4 regions of the Ornithinimicrobium cryptoxanthini genome follow, and region 2 is predicted to be linked to each of the others. Evidence: riboswitches for the same ligand, from Rfam matches in the RefSeq annotation. Region 2 holds a riboswitch; each other region holds the start of a gene.
What was found. A riboswitch is a leader RNA that binds a small molecule or an ion and turns the genes downstream of it on or off. The one in region 2 is predicted to bind cyclic di-AMP.
Positions count from the first base shown of each region.

Region 1: linked by a shared signal. The riboswitch ahead of NF557_RS02325 (C40 family peptidase) and the one ahead of NF557_RS07645 (C40 family peptidase) in region 2 are both predicted to bind cyclic di-AMP.
Region 3: linked by a shared signal. The riboswitch ahead of NF557_RS17510 (transglycosylase family protein) and the one ahead of NF557_RS07645 (C40 family peptidase) in region 2 are both predicted to bind cyclic di-AMP.
Region 4: linked by a shared signal. The riboswitch ahead of NF557_RS08130 (C40 family peptidase) and the one ahead of NF557_RS07645 (C40 family peptidase) in region 2 are both predicted to bind cyclic di-AMP.

Region 1 covers NZ_CP099490.1:493,316-497,460, forward strand. The annotation lists gene pdxH (pyridoxamine 5'-phosphate oxidase) at 1-166, shown strand, start outside; gene NF557_RS02310 (DUF305 domain-containing protein) at 200-904, opposite strand; gene NF557_RS02315 (thioredoxin-like domain-containing protein) at 906-1,604, opposite strand; gene NF557_RS02320 (metal-dependent transcriptional regulator) at 1,734-2,429, shown strand; cyclic di-AMP (ydaO/yuaA leader) riboswitch at 2,722-2,868, shown strand; gene NF557_RS02325 (C40 family peptidase) at 2,871-3,779, shown strand; gene NF557_RS02330 (1-acyl-sn-glycerol-3-phosphate acyltransferase) at 3,869-4,145, shown strand, end outside.
Region 2 covers NZ_CP099490.1:1,657,266-1,661,410, forward strand. The annotation lists gene NF557_RS17705 (LLM class flavin-dependent oxidoreductase) at 1-1,277, opposite strand, end outside; gene NF557_RS07640 (MFS transporter) at 1,347-2,648, opposite strand; cyclic di-AMP (ydaO/yuaA leader) riboswitch at 2,785-2,974, shown strand; gene NF557_RS07645 (C40 family peptidase) at 2,975-3,973, shown strand.
Region 3 covers NZ_CP099490.1:615,032-619,176, forward strand. The annotation lists gene NF557_RS02870 (alpha,alpha-trehalose-phosphate synthase (UDP-forming)) at 1-846, opposite strand, end outside; gene NF557_RS02875 (serine/threonine protein kinase) at 1,076-2,845, shown strand; cyclic di-AMP (ydaO/yuaA leader) riboswitch at 3,040-3,184, shown strand; gene NF557_RS17510 (transglycosylase family protein) at 3,192-3,926, shown strand; tRNA gene NF557_RS02885 (tRNA-Thr) at 4,042-4,117, shown strand; gene NF557_RS02890 (flavin-containing monooxygenase) at 4,140-4,145, shown strand, end outside.
Region 4 covers NZ_CP099490.1:1,772,176-1,776,320, forward strand. The annotation lists gene NF557_RS08125 (sensor histidine kinase) at 1-705, shown strand, start outside; cyclic di-AMP (ydaO/yuaA leader) riboswitch at 863-1,040, shown strand; gene NF557_RS08130 (C40 family peptidase) at 1,393-1,977, shown strand; gene NF557_RS08135 (alpha/beta-hydrolase family protein) at 2,425-4,071, opposite strand.

The DNA of each region.
Region 1 (4,145 bases), 1.2 Mb from region 2:
CGTCCCGGTGCCGGAGCAGTGGGGCGGGGTCCGGCTGCGCCCGCACCGGGTGGAGCTCTGGGGTGGGCGGATCAACCGGCTGCATGACCGGCTGGTCTTCACCCGCACGGGCGACGGCGACCTGGACGACGCCTCGTCGTGGTCACTCAGCCGACTGCAGCCGTGAGCTGAGCAGCCCCCGGGCCCCACGGCATACGCGTCAGTGGTCGGCGTCCTCGCCTGACTCCTCGAGGGTCTGTGCATCACGGGCGTGCAGCATGTCGGTCATCAGCGCGATCTCGGCCTCCTGGCCGTTGACCATGGCTGCGGACAGCCGTTGGACCTCATCCTCCACGCCGGCATCGAGCGCGGCCTGGGCCATGTCGATGCCAGCGATGTGGTGTGTGGTCATCAGCTGCAGATAGAGGATGTCTGCCGCCTCGCCCTCCAGCGAGCGCAGCTCCTCCATCTGGGCCGGGGTCGCCATGCCGGGCATCATGGCCCCCGTCGCGTGGTGCTCGGCCATGGAGTGGTCGTCATAGCCCTCGACGTCAGCCATCCAGGCCATGCGCTCGCCGCTCGCGGCCATCGGCAGGTCCCAGGTGCGGATCCAGCCCTCCATCTGGCCCATCTGGTTGCCCTGGGTGGACGCGATGTCCGTGGCCAGGGTGCGGATGTCCTGGTCGTCGGTGGTGTGGATCACCTGCAGCGACATCTCGACCGCCTGGGCGTGGTGCTCGGTCATGTCGCGGGCGAAGCCCGCCTCGACGCTGTCGTCCCCCGGGGTGGAGTCGGCAAAGACGAGCCACCCCAGGAGCGTGCCCACGAGCAGGGCCAGGATCGCGGTGCCCGCGATGAGCGTGACGCTGCGGGTGGCCTCACCGCTGGTGTCGCTGGGTGTGGTGTCGGTGGGGCGGCTTGTCACGTCAGCCCCCGACCAGGTCGACGCTGGTGCCGCCGGTGCAGACGGCACCCGGCTCCGGCGTCTGCGGGCCCTGCCGCCAGTCGCGGATGAACTGCACGAGCCGCGTGTCGTCACCGGACTCCACGCCCAGCTGACGGCCCCATGCCGTCGCCATGACGGGGTGCTCCTGACCTTCGTTCGGGGACAGGATCACGAAGGGCTGCGAAGCCAGGTCACGCAGCTCGGACAGGTCGCCCTCGGAGACGCCCGGCTGGTAGGTCAGCCAGATGGCACCGTGCTCCAACGAGTGGACGGCGTGGTGGTTGGGCACCGGCTCCTCATAGATGCCGCAGTTGAGCCAGGCCTTGTTGTGGTCGCCGCCGACGGGGGGATTCTGCTGGTACTCCACCCTGGTCTCGACGTGGTTGCGACCCAGGTCGTCGGATGGGTCGTCCAGCTCGTCATAGGTCACGACCGCGCCCATGCCCGGGCGGTTGTTGTTCTGGTCGATGACCGCCCAAGTGACCATGCCGACGATGAGCACGAGCACGAGGCCGAGCCCGATCCAGATCGCCGAGAGGCTGCGGCGTTCGCTCGACTTGGCCTGCTTCTGGATCTGGGCTACCCGGGCCTGCCGGTCGTTGGCGTTGCCCTTGTTGCCCTGGGCCTTCTTGCCGCGCTGGGACGTGTTCTTGGGTTTGGTCTGGTCAGGCCGGGCCATGGTTCTCCTGGGAAGTCGTCGAGTTCCCGACCCATGGTAGGTGCTGGACCCTGGGAAGACGCTGGGCGAGCCGGGATGAGGCGCCTCAGTAGGATCAGGTGAGACCTTGAGCCGCGACGGAGGCCCCCCATGAGCGATCTGATCGACACCACCGAGATGTATCTGAAGTCCATCCTCGAGCTGGAGGAGGACGGGGTGGTGGCCCTGCGGGCCCGCATCGCCGAGCGGCTGGACCACTCCGGCCCGACCGTCTCGCAGACGGTGGCCCGGATGGAGCGCGACGGGCTCGTAGTCCTGCACGACGACCGGACCCTGGAGTTCACCGCGCATGGTCGGCGCACGGCGGTGCGTGTCATGCGCAAGCACCGCCTGGCCGAGCGGCTCCTGGTGGACGTGATCGGCCTTGACCTGCCGCACGTCCATGAGGAGGCTTGCCGCTGGGAGCACGTCATGAGTGACCAGGTCGAGCAGCGCATCCTGGCGATCATCGACGACCCCCGCGTCTCGCCATACGGCAACCCGATCCCGGGCCTGGCCGAGCTGGACCCGTCGTTCGGCACCACCGGTCGAGCAGCCGGTGAGCACATGGTCGACGCCCTGGTGGGTGCCCAGGAGCTGGAGCTGGTGGTGGTCCGCATCGGGGAGCCGGCTCAGGTGGAGCCTGAGGTGCTCGCGCTGCTGGGTGAGGCGGGCGTGGCACCCGGACAGACCGTCTCGGCCCGGGTCGAGGGGGAGCGGGTCGTGGTCGTCGGGGCCGGGGAGGGTGACGCAGCGGTCTCCCTGCCTCGCGCGGTGGCCGCTCACATCTTCGTCGAGACGGTCTAGCAGCCGGGCTCGAATCCGGCCCTCCGAGTGCCTGTTGATAGACGTGCCGGGACCCGCCGAGGTTGCACAGCGACGCTTGTGAAGTCCCTCACAAGAACCCTGGGAGTCTGGCAAAGCCCGCTGGCGTTGCCGCAGGTCATCGGCGATTGGCCTCCGTCGGCCGACCGAGGTTGTCCACAGGCTCTTTACCAAATTGTGACAATTGCTAGATCCTGTGTGTACTGTTTACCTCGCTGCCTCTCCCCGGAGGCGCTCCTGCCGCAGAAGCTGAGTCCTGTCACTGCGGTTGGGATCTCAGAGAACTACCGCTGGCAGGAGCGGGGGACCCAACACTGGGGCTTCACCGCCCCTTGGGGCTAAGAGATGCTGGCTCGCCAGCGCCTCCGGGCAACTCCAGCCCGAGCCCGACAGCTCACCCCGTAGGCCATGGAGAGGTACACCGTGACCATTCGCCCCACCGGTCGCCACCGCGCGCCCAGCCGGCTCACCGCCGCCGGCACCACGATCACCCGCTCGGCCAAGACGACCGCTGTTGTTGCGACCTCTGGCGGCCTCCTGGCCGCCGCTGTGGCGCCCGCCAGCGCGGCCAGCCCGCAGGGCTTCGTCGAGGAGGTCGCTGCCGTCGTGACTGCCAAGGCTGCCAGCGAGGGACTCCTCAGCGCCGACCAGTCGCCGCTGAGCGCAGTTGACCTGCTCGCGACCGCCATGCCCGTCATGGCCGAGCCCACCGACCTTCCGGCCGTCGCGATCGCCGCACCCAAGGAGGTCGAGACCAGCTTCGGCGACCTCGGCTTCACCGGCGTGACCCCGGTCGTCGAAGAGCCCGAGCCCGTGGTTGAGGCCGCTCCGGCCGCCCCCGCTGAGGAGGCGACGCAGTCCACCTCCAGCACGACCTCGGAGCGGACCGAGTCCAGCGCCAGCCGCACCAACGAGCGCGCGGCCGCCCCGGCACCCGCTGCCGCTCCGGCGCCTGCTGCGGCTGCCGCTCCGGCGCCGGCGCCGGCCCCGGTGTCCAACAGCGGTGGCGTGCTGGGCGTCGCGGCGGCCTACACCGGCATCATGTACTCCTACGGCGGGACCAGCCCGAGCACCGGCTTCGACTGCTCTGGCTACACCTCCTTCGTCTTCGCGCAGGTCGGGATCAACCTCCCCCGCAGCGCGGCTGGCCAGCAGTCCTATGCCACCCCGGTGAGCAACCCGCAGCCCGGCGACCTGGTGTTCTGGGGCTACCCGGCCTACCACGTCGGCATCTACGCCGGCAACGGCATGGTCTATGACTCGGGCCGTCCGGGCATCCCGACCCAGCTGCGCGCCGTCTTCAGCGGTGTGAGCGGCTACGGTCGCGTCTGAGCCACACGTTCTAGCACGCATCACAAAGGCCCCCGCCTCGGCGGGGGCCTTTCGTGACCATCGGGTCCCCCCGCCACTACCGTAGGACCATGATTCGACGCCTTGCGGCTCGCGCCTTCTGGTCGCTCAGCCGCTGGAAACTGTCCACCGCGCCCGCACCGGACCGGCCCACGGTGCTCGTCGGTGCACCCCACACCTCCAACTGGGACTTCATCCTGATGCTGGGCATCACCTGGCGCCTGGACATGGACATCCGGTGGCTGGGCAAGCACACCCTCTTCACCGGCTGGCGTGGTCCGCTGATGCGAGCCCTCGGTGGCATTCCCGTCGACCGGTCGAACGCGGGGCGTGTCGTCGACGAGGTGG
Region 2 (4,145 bases):
CCCACGTCTATCGTCATCTTCTTGACCTGGTCGACGATCGAGCGCACCTGGGTGAGCTCGTCACGCAACATGTCGTGCACGTCGATCAGGTGCTTGCCGAGCTGGGCACCCTGCGCCGAGTAGGTGACCTCGGGGCCGGACTCCGCGCGCCGCGGACGGGTGGACTCGTCCCACAGCATGGTCTCGCTCAGGCGGGTGCCGTCGTCGGGGGTGGGGTGCACACCAAGCCGGTCGTACTGACTTTGACCAGGGGAACTGCCACCGTCTGCACCTGTCGCACCGCCAAGCCCGCTCGCACCGTCGGCGCTTTCCACAGCGCCGACTGCGGAGGTCGAGGTCACGATGCGACCCTCCGCGTCGCTCTGCGGACCGGCGCCCGGCGCGTCGACGGGGGAGACCTGCGTGTCGACAGCCTGCCGCTGCCGCGCCACGATCTCCCGGACTGCGGGCGCCACCTCCTGACCGAAGAGCTCGATGGTGCCGGGGTCGTCGACGGCGAGGATGAAGGTGCTCGTCCCGTGCTGCACGGCCAGCTCAGCGAGCCGCTCCACCCAGGCCTGGACACTCCCGGAGGGGCGGCTGATGTTGAGCAGCCGGCGGATCTCTCGTGGGTCGCGACCCGCTGCCTTTGCCGCCCCGTCGATGATCTTGTTGCCGGTGCCTAGATCTGCGTCCGAGCTGAGATAGCCCTCCGAGGGCAGCCAGCCGTCTGCGAGCCGCCCGATGACGCGCAGCATGCGGGGCTTGTAGGCCCCCAGCCAGATCCCGACGTGGTGCGCCGGCGCCGGACCACGCTTGGCGCCCGCGACGTGGTGGAACTGCCCCTCGACCCGCAGCGCAGCGGTCTCGCCGGCGGCCCAGATGCCGCGGATGATGGCGATCGCCTCCTGCAGCGCCTGCACGGACTCACCTGGCGTGCGCCGCTCGACGCCCATCGCGACCATGGCATCCCAGAAGGCCCCTGTGCCCAGTCCCAGCTCCACCCGGCCGTTGCTCAGCAGGTCCAGACTGGCCACCGAGCGTGCCAGGACCGCGGGCTGGCGCAGCGGCAGGTTGGCGACGTTGGGCGCCAGGTGCACCCGCTCGGTGCGCGCGGCGACATAGCTGAGCAGTGTCCAGGTGTCCAGGAAGCCCGGCTGGTAGGGATGGTCCTGGAAGGTGACCAGGTCCAACCCCGCCCTCTCGCTCAGCTGTGCCAGGGACACCGCCTGCTGCGGTTGCGCGTTCGTCGGCGTGTGGAACGTGCCGAACTGGAGCTCGTGGCCGTAGTCGCTCATGACGCGGCTGCGCTCGTGGAAGTCACAGTCCGACGCTACCCGGGGCTGGGGGTCAGCGTGGCCGGTGGGTCAGCGTGGCCGGTGGGTCAGCGTGTAGGCACCCAGCGCGAGGGCGATCATGGCGCCCGCAACCCCGAGCCAGTCATAGCCGAGGTGCTGCACGACCACTCCGGCGAGAGCCCCGGCTGCCGCTGCGGACAGCCCCATCACCAGGTCGGACGCGCCCTGGACCGCGGCGCGGTCCGCCACCGTGGATCCGGCGGCGATCAGACCCGATCCCGCCACCATCGTGCAGGACCAGCCCAACCCGAGCAGGAAGAGCCCGGCGAGCAACCCGATAGACCACCCCGCGACCGAGAGTGCTGCCAGGACGCAGGCCGCGACCAGGATCAGCACCCCGCCCAGGATCACAGGTCGTGCGCCCCACCGGTCGGTGAGATAGCCGGCGACCGGCGACAGGCCATACATCCCGAGGATGTGGATCGAGATGACGAAGCCGATGACCTCGACCTGCGCGTCCCCGTGAGCCATGTGAATCGGGGTCATCACCATCACCGCGACCATCACGACATGGCCACCGGTCACCGCCAGCGTGCCGAGGCGCAGCACGGGGGAGGCCAGGATCTGTCGCAGCCCGTGCGCGATCGAGCCTCGCTGCCTGGCCGTAGGCACCTGGGCGACCGTGCCCGTCGTCGGCGCCACCACGGGATGGCCGGTTGCCGAGTGGTCGGCGAGAGCACGCGCGGTCAGGAGCGGGTCCGGACGCAGCAGCACCGAGAGCACGACGGCCGCGACCAGGAAGCCGGCGGCGCTGAACAACCAGGCGCCCGCCAGGGGCGGGAGGCCCAAGGACTGCGCCAGCGCCTTGCCCGGTCCCAGGATGTTGGGCCCCAGCACCGATCCGACAGTGGTGGCCCAGACCACCAGACTGAGGTGCCGTCCGCGCCGCCTGGGTGGTGCCAGGTCGACCGCGGCATACCGAGCCTGGCTGTTGGCCGTCGAGGAGGCGCCGAACAGAGCCGTGCCGAGCAGCAGCAGGGGGAAGTTGCCGAGGACCGCTGCGGTGATCGCCAGCGCGGCACCGACCGTGCCGATCAGATAAGCGGCGACCAGGCCGACGCGTCGACCTCGGGCTGCCATCAGCGCGGCGATCGGGATGGTGATCAGAGCGCCTCCGAGCACCTGTGTGGTGTTGGCCAGCCCAGAGAGGTCGTCGCGGCCACTGATCTCGGCGGCCATCAGCGCCGCGACGGCGATGCCGCTGGCCACCCCGACGCCACCGAGCACCTGGCTGCTCATCAGGGTGCCCACCGTGCGGTTCTGCAGTGCGTGGACCCCAGCGGCGTCCGGGGGCCGCGGGGCGGTCATCATCGGCACAGTCTGCCAGGCACCCCGACCGACTCTGCCCACTCTGAGCCGACACGGCAGCGTGGCGCGCCGTTACCAGATTGTGACAATTGTCGCCAGGTCCGGTACCGTCGTTGGAGCCCGTCGCACGACTGGCCGCGAGGAACGGACGCCGAATCTTGTCACCGTCACCTCGGACCCCTGCACCCCCCTGACAAGAGCGGGGAACCCACGTTCCCCGGGAGAGAGACTCTCCCTTGGGGCCAAGGTTGGACCTGGCACCAGGTCTGACCCGGGCATCTCCAGCCCGCGCCCGACAGCTAACTCCGCAGGCGTTGGAGAGGTATGCCGTGACCCGACTGACCGCAGGCGGGCGCCACCGCGCGCCGAGCCGCATCGCGACAGCCCTGGCCCAGGGCCGCTACTCGACGACGTCCACCCTGTCGGTGGCCGCTTCGGGTGGCATCCTGGCGTCCTCGGTCCTGGTCGCCACGACCCAACCACAGGATCACCTGCAGGCGGCCATGGCTGCCCTCGAGCCCGTGCTGAGCGCCGAGGTTGCCGGTGCTGCCCCGGACACACCCATGACGGAGGCGGACACGCTGAGCGTCGCTGCCGACGCACTGAGCCCCGCCGCCGCAGCCCTGGCCCTGCCCGGCAACGTCCAGACCTTCACCCAGCGCATCGACCGACCGGTCCAGGCTGTCGCCGCGCCGGCTGACGCAGACGTCGCCCCGATGGGCGAGCTGGGTTTTGTCGGCGTCACGCCGGTCGTCGAGGAGCCCGAGCCCGTCGCGGCGGTCGAGGAGAGCACGGCGGCTGCGGATGCGCCGTCGCAGGACCGCACCGAGACGACGGCAAGCCGTTCGACGGCGCGCTCGACCGCGCCCGCTGCGGCGCCTGAGCCGGCGCCCAAGCCCGCGCCAGCACCAGCACCCGCACCAGCACCAGAGCCGGCGCCCGCCCCGGCTCCCGCGCCCTCGGGAGGTGCCGAGACCGCGATCGGCTGGGCCTACAACCACCTCGGACTGCCCTACATCTATGGTTCGGCCAGCGGCGGGGGTTTTGACTGCTCGGGCTTCGTCAAGGCCGCCTATGCCGCAGCCGGCGTGAGCCTGCCGCACGGCAGTTCCGCGCAGTACTCCGCGACCTCCCGGGTCTCCCTGGACAACATCCAGCGCGGTGACCTGCTCTTCTACAGCCAGGGGAGCGGCATCTATCACGTCGCCATCTATCTCGGCGATGGTCAGGTCATCCACTCGCTGAGGGACTGGAGCGGCGGCTTCAGCGGCTCCAAGGTCACCGGGATGCACTACTCGCCCGGCCTGTTCGCGGCCGGTCGGCCCTGATCACCTGAACGCACCGCATCACCTGAACGCACCGCATCACCTGAACGCACCGCCGAGGGGCGGGTGAGGCTGTCCATCGACATCCTCACCCGCCCCTCGGCATACGGTCCCTGGGTCCGCTCTCCGCGTCGTGCCGCCATTGGTTTGGTGACTGTCGGTGCCGGAGACCATG
Region 3 (4,145 bases), 1.0 Mb from region 2:
CTCGGGGTTGCCCAGCGAGGCGCGGATCTCGCGGGCACGCTCCCGGACCGCGGAGGTGCGGGCGAGCTGGTCGAGGCTGGTGAAGTCGATCGAGATGGGCACGGCGGCGACCCGCACCCGTCGGGGCACGCCGGACCGGTCGTCGTCGGCACCGTCCCACGAGACCACGTCACCGGTGCGGGTCGCCCCCAGGAGCTGGTGGCAGGCCCGGGCAAAGTTGCCGGCATCGGTGGCCCGCTGGAAGCCGAGGAAGTCGGCACCGAGCAGGCCGCGCAGGACCGACGCGCGCCACGGCAGCTGGCCGAAGAGCTCGACGGAGGGGAACGGGATGTGGTTGAACCACCCGATGCGCAGGTCGGGACGCAGGTCACGCAGGAGGGCGGGGACCAGCTGGAGCTGGTAGTCGTGGACCCAGACGGTGGCACCGTGCGCGGCCACCTCCACGATCGCCTCGGCAAAGCGCTGGTTGATCCGCCGGTAGGCCGCCCACCAGCTGCGCCGGTAGTGCGGCTGGACGATCACGTCGTGGTAGAGCGGCCACAGGGTGCCGTTGCAGAACCCCTCGTAGTAGTCGCGAATCTCGTCGGCGGACAGGGCGAGCGGCTGCAGTCGCACACCGTCCCGGGCGAACGGTTCGATGCTCTCCCCGGGGTCGCCGGCCCACCCCACCCAAGCGGCCTCCCGGCCCTCCATCACCGAGTCCATCGCGGTGACCAGGCCACCGGGACTGGTCTGCCAGGTGGACGTGCCGTCGTCGTCGACCACGCGGTCGACAGGCAGCCGGTTGGCCGCTACAACGAGGTCGAACGTGCTCCGGTCGTCAACGGTGCTCTGCGGGGAAACCAAAACCACTCCTGTGCCGTCACAGGCTCGCGAGATGACCGCCCAGGACCGGTTGTCGGGCACGTCGTGGAAACCATCTCGGCAGCCTGATCGTTGCCGTCCTGAGCCTAGTCCGCGGCGAAGTGGGTCGCGATCCGGCAGCGCGGCCGTCGCCTGTGCGGGCGAGCCAAGTCCGAGCCGAAGTCGTCGAGTTGCACGGTTGTCACGAAGGGAACGCAATACGGTGGTAGCCATGAGTGCCGAGTCCACGTCAGTCGAGGGAGCCTCGCCGGCCCCGCGGCGGTTGGGGCGCTACACCCTCGGCACCCGTGTCGGCGAGGGCGGCATGGGCGTGGTCTATCGCGCGCGTCCCGACGGCGCACCGAGCGACGGCAGCGGGGATGTCGCGATGAAGGTGCTGCGACCGCACATCGCGCACGACCCGGACGCGCGCCTGCGGCTGGCCCGGGAGGTGACCACGCTGTCCCGGGTGAGCAGCCCGCGGATCGCGGCCGTCCTCGACGCGGACACGGAGGGGCCGGCCCCCTACATCGTCACCGAGTTCGTCCCCGGCCCACCGCTGGACCAGGTCGTCGCAGACCGTGGCCCCGTCTCCGGTGAGGCGCTGGTGCGGCTGGGACGTGGTCTGTCCGAGGCGCTCAACGCGATCCACCGCGCCGGGATCGTGCACCGTGACCTCAAGCCGGGCAACGTGCTGATGGTCGGCTCCGACCCGGTCGTGATCGACTTCGGCATCGCCCAGGTCGCCGACGACGTGCGCCTGACGATGACCGGCCTGGTGATGGGCACGCCCGGCTATCTCTCGCCCGAGGTGGTCGAGGGCGGGGCAGTCACCGAGGCGACCGACTGGTGGGGCTGGGCGGCCACGCTCGCGTTCGCGGCCAGCGGGCAGCCGCCCTTCGGCCGCGGGCCCATGGCCGTGGTGCTCGACCGGGTGATCCGCGGGCGCACCCAGCTGGAGGAGGTCGACCCGGCGCTGCGGCCCCTGCTCGCGGCGGCACTGGACCCCGAGCCGGACCGGCGGCCGCACAGTGATGAGGTGATGCGTGCCCTGGAGCTGTATGCCGCGCACCGGCCCGTCACCGAGGCGCTGACCATGCACGCGCCCCGGCCCAGAACCGAGCAGGCCGCTCCCCAGACGAGCCTCACCCCGCAGGCGCAGCAGACCAGGGTGCAGCCCGTGCCGCCCACACCACAGACTCGCGTGGCCCCCCAGCAGGTTCCGCTCACGGCTCCTGCCCTGTCTCCTGATGCCGCATCCGGGCCGGCGCCCTACGGCGCCCCGCAGGCTCCCTACGGCGGCCCGGGACAGGATCCATACGCCAACCCGTCGCCATACGACACCCCGGACCGCTTCGGTCAGCCGATGCGCCGGCCGGACCCTCGCATCGGCCGTCCGATGCGCAGCGGCACGCTCGCCACGGCACTGGTCGCGGTCGTGGGTCTCGCGGCTTTGGTGCCTCTGCTGGCGTGGGGCCTGCTGGCGATCTGGTCGGTGCTGGCGCGCACCGTCGACCACTCGGTGACGTCCCTGGTGCTGCGCCGGCACGAGGCGGGGCGCCGGCGCTCCGACGTGCCGCTGGCGGTGATCGCCAGCCCGTGGCACCTCTTCGTGGCGGTGCTGTCGACCGGCCTGGCGATGCTGCTCCCGATCGCCTTCGCGCTCGCCGCGACGGTCATCACCGCCGGCGGACTCACGGCCATGGGAGTGGCCTCGCTCGGGGTCGAGCACCCGGTGCCGGTCGCGGTCGGCACGGCGCTGGGCACCCTGATGGCGTGGTGGGGGCCCGGCGGACTGGCGCTTCGTCGCGGCTCGCGCACGCTGGTGCGCGCCGTGCTGCCCTCTCAGATCGCCTCGCAGATCGTGGCGACGTTGCTGCTCGTCGGTGGTGTCGCGCTGCTGGCGTGGATGGTGCTCGACGGCGGCGAGGTCTCCTGGTGGCCGACCACCTGGACCGACGCGCCCTTCAGCGATCTCATCCCGCAGACGCTGCGCCCCTGACGCTGCGCCCCTGACGCTGCGCCCCTGACGCTGCGCCCCTGACGTGCGACGACGGGGTCTGTCCACAGCAGGCCTAGCCACGATCTGCCGATCTCGGTAGCCTGTCACCCGGTCCACCCGGACCCACAAGTGCATGCCAGCAGCACGCGACGCGTGTGTCCCCCTCAGTGCCTCACCTCGTCACCAGGGGACCCTCTCCGGACGGTCCGGGCGCGTGACGAGGGCGGGGAACCCAGATCGACGTCCCCCGACGTCTTGGGGTGAAGCCGCCACGGCGGCCGGGCACCTGACAGCCCGAACCCGACAGCTAACCCCGCAGGCACACGTCAGGAAGGTAGATCTGTCCATGGCACCTGCCAAGCACCGCAAGCCGCGCACGCCCCTCGCGTGCGCCCCGATCGCGCGCCGCGCGGGCGGCTTCACGGTGGCCGCTGCTGCGGCCGCCGCAGGCATCGGCCTGACCGCGCCTGCCGCGAGCGCCGACTCGGTCTGGGACCGGGTCGCGATGTGCGAGTCCAGCGGCAACTGGTCCATCAACACCGGCAACGGCTTCTATGGCGGGCTGCAGTTCTATCACCCCACCTGGGTCGGTTTCGGCGGCCAGCAGTACGCCAGCTATGCCCACCAGGCGTCCAAGGCCCAGCAGATCGCCGTCGCGCAGAAGGTGCTGGCAGTGCAGGGCCCCGGCGCGTGGCCGGTCTGCTCTGTGCGCGCCGGGCTGACCCGCGACAACGGTGGCGCCAGCACCACCGCCCCGGCCCCGCCGCGTGAGACCACCGCTCCCTCGCGCAGCGCCAGCGCGCAGGTGATGGCACCGCTGGTGCGCGACGGGATCCGCGGCCCGCTGACCACCAAGGCGATCCAGCGCTGGGTCGGCACCACCCAGGACGGCATCTTCGGGCCGATCACGACCAGGGCGCTGCAGACCAAGGTCGGCACTTATCCCGACGGCATCTGGGGCCCGAACTCGCAGGCGGCGCTGCAGGACTACCTCGGCATCTCCCGCGACGGTTCGACCTTCATGAACTACCGCACGGTCCTCGCCCTGCAGAAGCACCTGAACGCCAACGTCATCGGCTGAGTCGCCGGGCAGCTCCAGCTCCAGCCAAGGCGGTGGGTATGCCGACAGGCAGGTAGCATCGTCGTCGTTGCCGGCCGCGGTGGTCGGCTCCTGCGTCGCTGCTCTGCAGCGGCACGCCCCTGTAGCTCAGTTGGTAGAGCATCCGCCTTGTAAGCGGACGGTCGCGGGTTCGACTCCTGTCGGGGGCTCCACGGGCCAGTCTCGAGGAGAGAGATGACG
Region 4 (4,145 bases), 110 kb from region 2:
CAGATGGCAGGCCGGCTCGCGGACACCGAGACCACGCGCCAGCAGATGCTGGGAGACCTCGCTCACGAGATGCGCACCCCCATCGCCACCCTGGATGCCTACCTTGAGGGCACCGAGGACGGCGTGACCCAACTGGACCCGCCGACCGTGGGGATGCTGCGCGGGCAGACTCAGCGGCTCGCACGGTTGGCCGAAGACATCAGCACCGTCTCGCGCATCGAGGAACACCATCTGGCCCTGGTTCATGAACCGGTGCACATCGGACGACTGATCGAGCAGGCCATCACTGCACACGAGGCGGTCTACGCGGCTAAGGGGGTCCGCCTCGCGAAAAAAGTTGAGGAGGATCTGCCAACGGTCGGCGCGGACCCCGATCGGTTGGGCCAGGTGATGACGAACCTGCTGGACAACGCGCTGCGTCACACCCCTGAGGGGGGTGCGGTCACCATTTCGGCACAGTCCACCGGGGAGCGGGTCGTGGTGACGCTCGCCGACACCGGCGAAGGCATCCCCGCCGACGCTCTGGAGCACGTGCTCGAACGGTTCTACCGCGTCGACACCGCCCGCGACCGACAGCGCGGTGGCTCCGGGGTTGGCTTGACGATTGCCCGCGGCATCGTCAAGGCCCACGGGGGAGATCTCTCGGTCACCAGCCCCGGCCCAGGGCGTGGGACAACCGTCGCCTGGTGGCTCCCGGCCCTGTAGACCCCCGTCTGCAGCGGTGTGCCCTACGCACTGCCCGGCTTTCATGAAGGTTCCATGAAGAACGACCATGATTCGGGTCCTGAGGGCGTTCCACTGAGTCCTGGCCGTTATCGTTTTGTTACCTACCTGCCCCTGGTGGGTCCCGGGCGTTCGCCGAGTCTTGTCAGCGCTGCGGGTCACACGAGAAGTCCGCATGACAAGAGCGGGGGACCCATGAAGTGGAACGCCTTGCGTTCCTCCGGGGCGAAGGTTCGGCTCACGAACACTGGGCCGTTTCCCGGGCAACTCCAGCCCGAGCCCGACAGCTAACCCCGCAGGCGCAGGAGAGGTAAACCCGTGAAGCGACGCATACCCGGGCGCCACCGCGCCCCACTCAACCTGCCCCGTCCCGTGACCGGAACCGCCACCGTGGCGGCCTCCGGCCTGCTCGTGGCCGCCCTTGGGGCCGCGACCTCCGTGCCCGCGCCCCCAGCGACAGCCTTCGGTGTCATCGGCACTGACCCGCTCCCGGCTCCGGAAGGCATTCAGCGCCCGATGGTGATCGATCAGAGCTCCACTCCCAGCTCTGCTGCCTCGCTCCGTGTGACCGCCGAGCCGGCCAGAGACGTTCCTGTGCAAGCGCTCCCGGCACCAGCCCCGGATGACGTTGAGCAGCACAGCCACTTTGGCGAACTTGGCTTTACCGGCGTGACCCCGGCACCGGAGCCGGCACCGGAGCCGGAGCCGGAGCCGGAGCCGGTGGAGGTGGCGAACGAGAGCACCGCGCCGGCTTCCGAGAATCTCAGTGACGCGGGGGTCTCCGCCGCGCAGACCCGCGAGGAAGACAGCGCGGGCAGCCGGTCGGAGTCCCGGCAGGAGGCGCCGGCCGAGCCGGTTGCACCCGTGGCCCCCGTCGGTGGCCAAGGCGCCGAGGCAGCCATCGCCTGGGCACAGGCCAACCTGGGACTTCCCTACAGCTGGGGATCGAACAGCGGCGGTGCCTACGACTGCTCCGGCTTCACCACAGCGGCCTTCCGTGCCGCCGGCATCAGCATCCCGCACGGGAGCGAAGCCCAGTACCACGCCACGAGCCGGGTCTCCCTTTCCGAGATCCAACGAGGCGACCTGCTCTTCTACAGCAGCAACGGCTCCCCCTCTGGCATCTTCCACGTAGCCATCTACCTCGGGGGCGGGCAGGTCATCCACTCCCTCCGCGACTGGTCCAGCTGGGACGGTTCCAAGATCAGCGGCATCAACTACGCCTCCGGGCTGATGGCAGCTGGTCGCGCCTGAAACTCGAAACAGCATGGTCACGGTGACCCTGTCCTCGAGCGGTATTTCGGCCCACCTCGAGGTGCAGGGTGACGGCCGTGGCAGTCCTATCGCTGACTGCGAGCCTGTATGCGGACGCTTCGTCCGCTCGGGCTGGCCATCGCCTGACAGATCGCCCACGCCCACGGTGGTTCGCTCACCGTCGACAACCGGGCCAGCCCGATGCCCGGTTCGTCCTCAGCCTACCCCTGAGGATGAGGACTCCTTCTTGGACCAAAGCACCGCTGAGGCTCCTCACCGGATGGAACTGGCCGAGTATGCCGTGCGCTGGCGCGGCTCTTCCTCCAGCCACTTCTCGTCCTGTGGGCACTCTACGGCGGCGGCTGGCTCCGGCGAGCCTCGCCACCGAAGCCTCGATCCGACTGACTGGCCCGACGCCACGGACACGACCAGGTCCTCGGGCATCGGTCAGCGCTCCACCTCTTCTAGTCGTTGGCGCAGCGACTCCAGCCGCTCGGCGTCCCACCCCTCCGGTTGCACCACGGCATACCACGCACTCAACGGTTGCGTCCCGTAAAGATGTCCGTGGTCCTGGTCGAAGTCGTTGCCGACTGCCATGTCGACCGCGACCTGCAGGAACGTGGCCACCGGGGTCCAGTCCATCGCCGGGTTCACCGCGGCGTCGAGTGGCTCTTCCAGCCAGTCTGGCTCGGTGACGAGCAGGTCCCAGTCCCACCAGACGATGGGGTCGTCCGCCTGTTGGAGGAAGACCGAGTGTGCTGTGGCTCCCTCCATGTCGCTCTGGCGGTTGGCAAACAGGAAGGTCTTGCCGTCGCCGACGATCGGTCTGATCTGCAGCGACCCTGGCGCGCGGGTGCGCTCGGCCTCCCGGCGCAGGTGCATGGTCTCGGGAGATCCCACCCAGACTGCTCCCGCGACACGCTCTCGGCTGTCCTCCAGGGAGTCAAAGGCCTGCGAGCCGCCGGAGGAGCCGAGGCTCTCACCGGCCATGTAGATCGTGGGTCGATCTCCCTCCAGTGCAGCAACACGCTCCTCCACAGCCTCGAGGAGCGCGGCAGCCGTCTCGCCAGCGGCCTCAGACTCAGCGACGAACGCCAGTGGGCTGGGCAGGTGTGAGTACTGCATCGACACGGTGGCGATGTCACCGCCGTAGAAGTACTCCAGGGGCTGGACGATCTGCTCGTTGATCCATCCCGTGCCGGTGGGAATCATCACCAGCAACCCCTCACGGTCAAAGGCACCGAAGCGCTCCATCTCGTCCATGACCAGGTCGACCCGTTCGGTCACCGTCTCGGCACTCGCCCGCCCCGCATAGACCCGGATTGGCTCGGTCACCTCGCCGGTCGCGAAGTCAGCCAGCTGCTCGGTGCCCACTCCACCGGAGAGGAAGTGGCGTCCCTGCAGGCCGATCTCATCCCAGGCCATCATCGAGGCGGGCCCACCGGAGCGCAACGCAGAAGTGGGCAGTGGCGGGGCGTTCTCGAGGCTCAGGTCGCCACGCGCGAAGGTGTCATTGATGCCGTCGATCGTGCGCTGGAAGACGAAGGTGTTGAGTGACGCCAACACCACCCAGCCCACCAGCACCAGCGCCAGCGCCCCAGCGATCCAGGCCGGGAGCATCCGGGCGCCAACGTGCGTGGTCCGGACCCACATGATCTTCAGGAGGCGACCGAGCCCGAACAGCACCAGGGCCAGGACCAGGGCCAGGAGCAGGGAGCCGAAATAGACAAACCAGAACGAGGAGCGTTCATAACCGAGCCTGTCCCAGGTCCACCTATGTTCGGGGACTGCCCCGACCACCGCCCAGAGGCACAAGACCGCGACGAGCACAAAGAGGATGATGCGCAGAGTCTGATCGGAGCTGGGCGTCAAGGGCTGCAACCCCCAGCCGAAGCGCGCTCGGAGCAACTTGCCCAGCCGTGTCAGGCCCAGTCCGATGCCGTAGCCGAGTGCCACCGAGGCCCCGGTGACGACACCCTGGAAGAGCCAGGAACGGGCCAGCAGGGACGGAGCCAGCGACTCGGCGAAGAGCCAGGCGGCGAGCACCATGCCCAACAGGCTGGGGCGGTGCAGCAGTCGTTCCCAGCGTGTCATCGGCTGGGGATCAGTCGGAGAGAGCGCGTCTGGCATCAACTGCGGTGTGGCAGAACGATTCTCCGACATGGTGA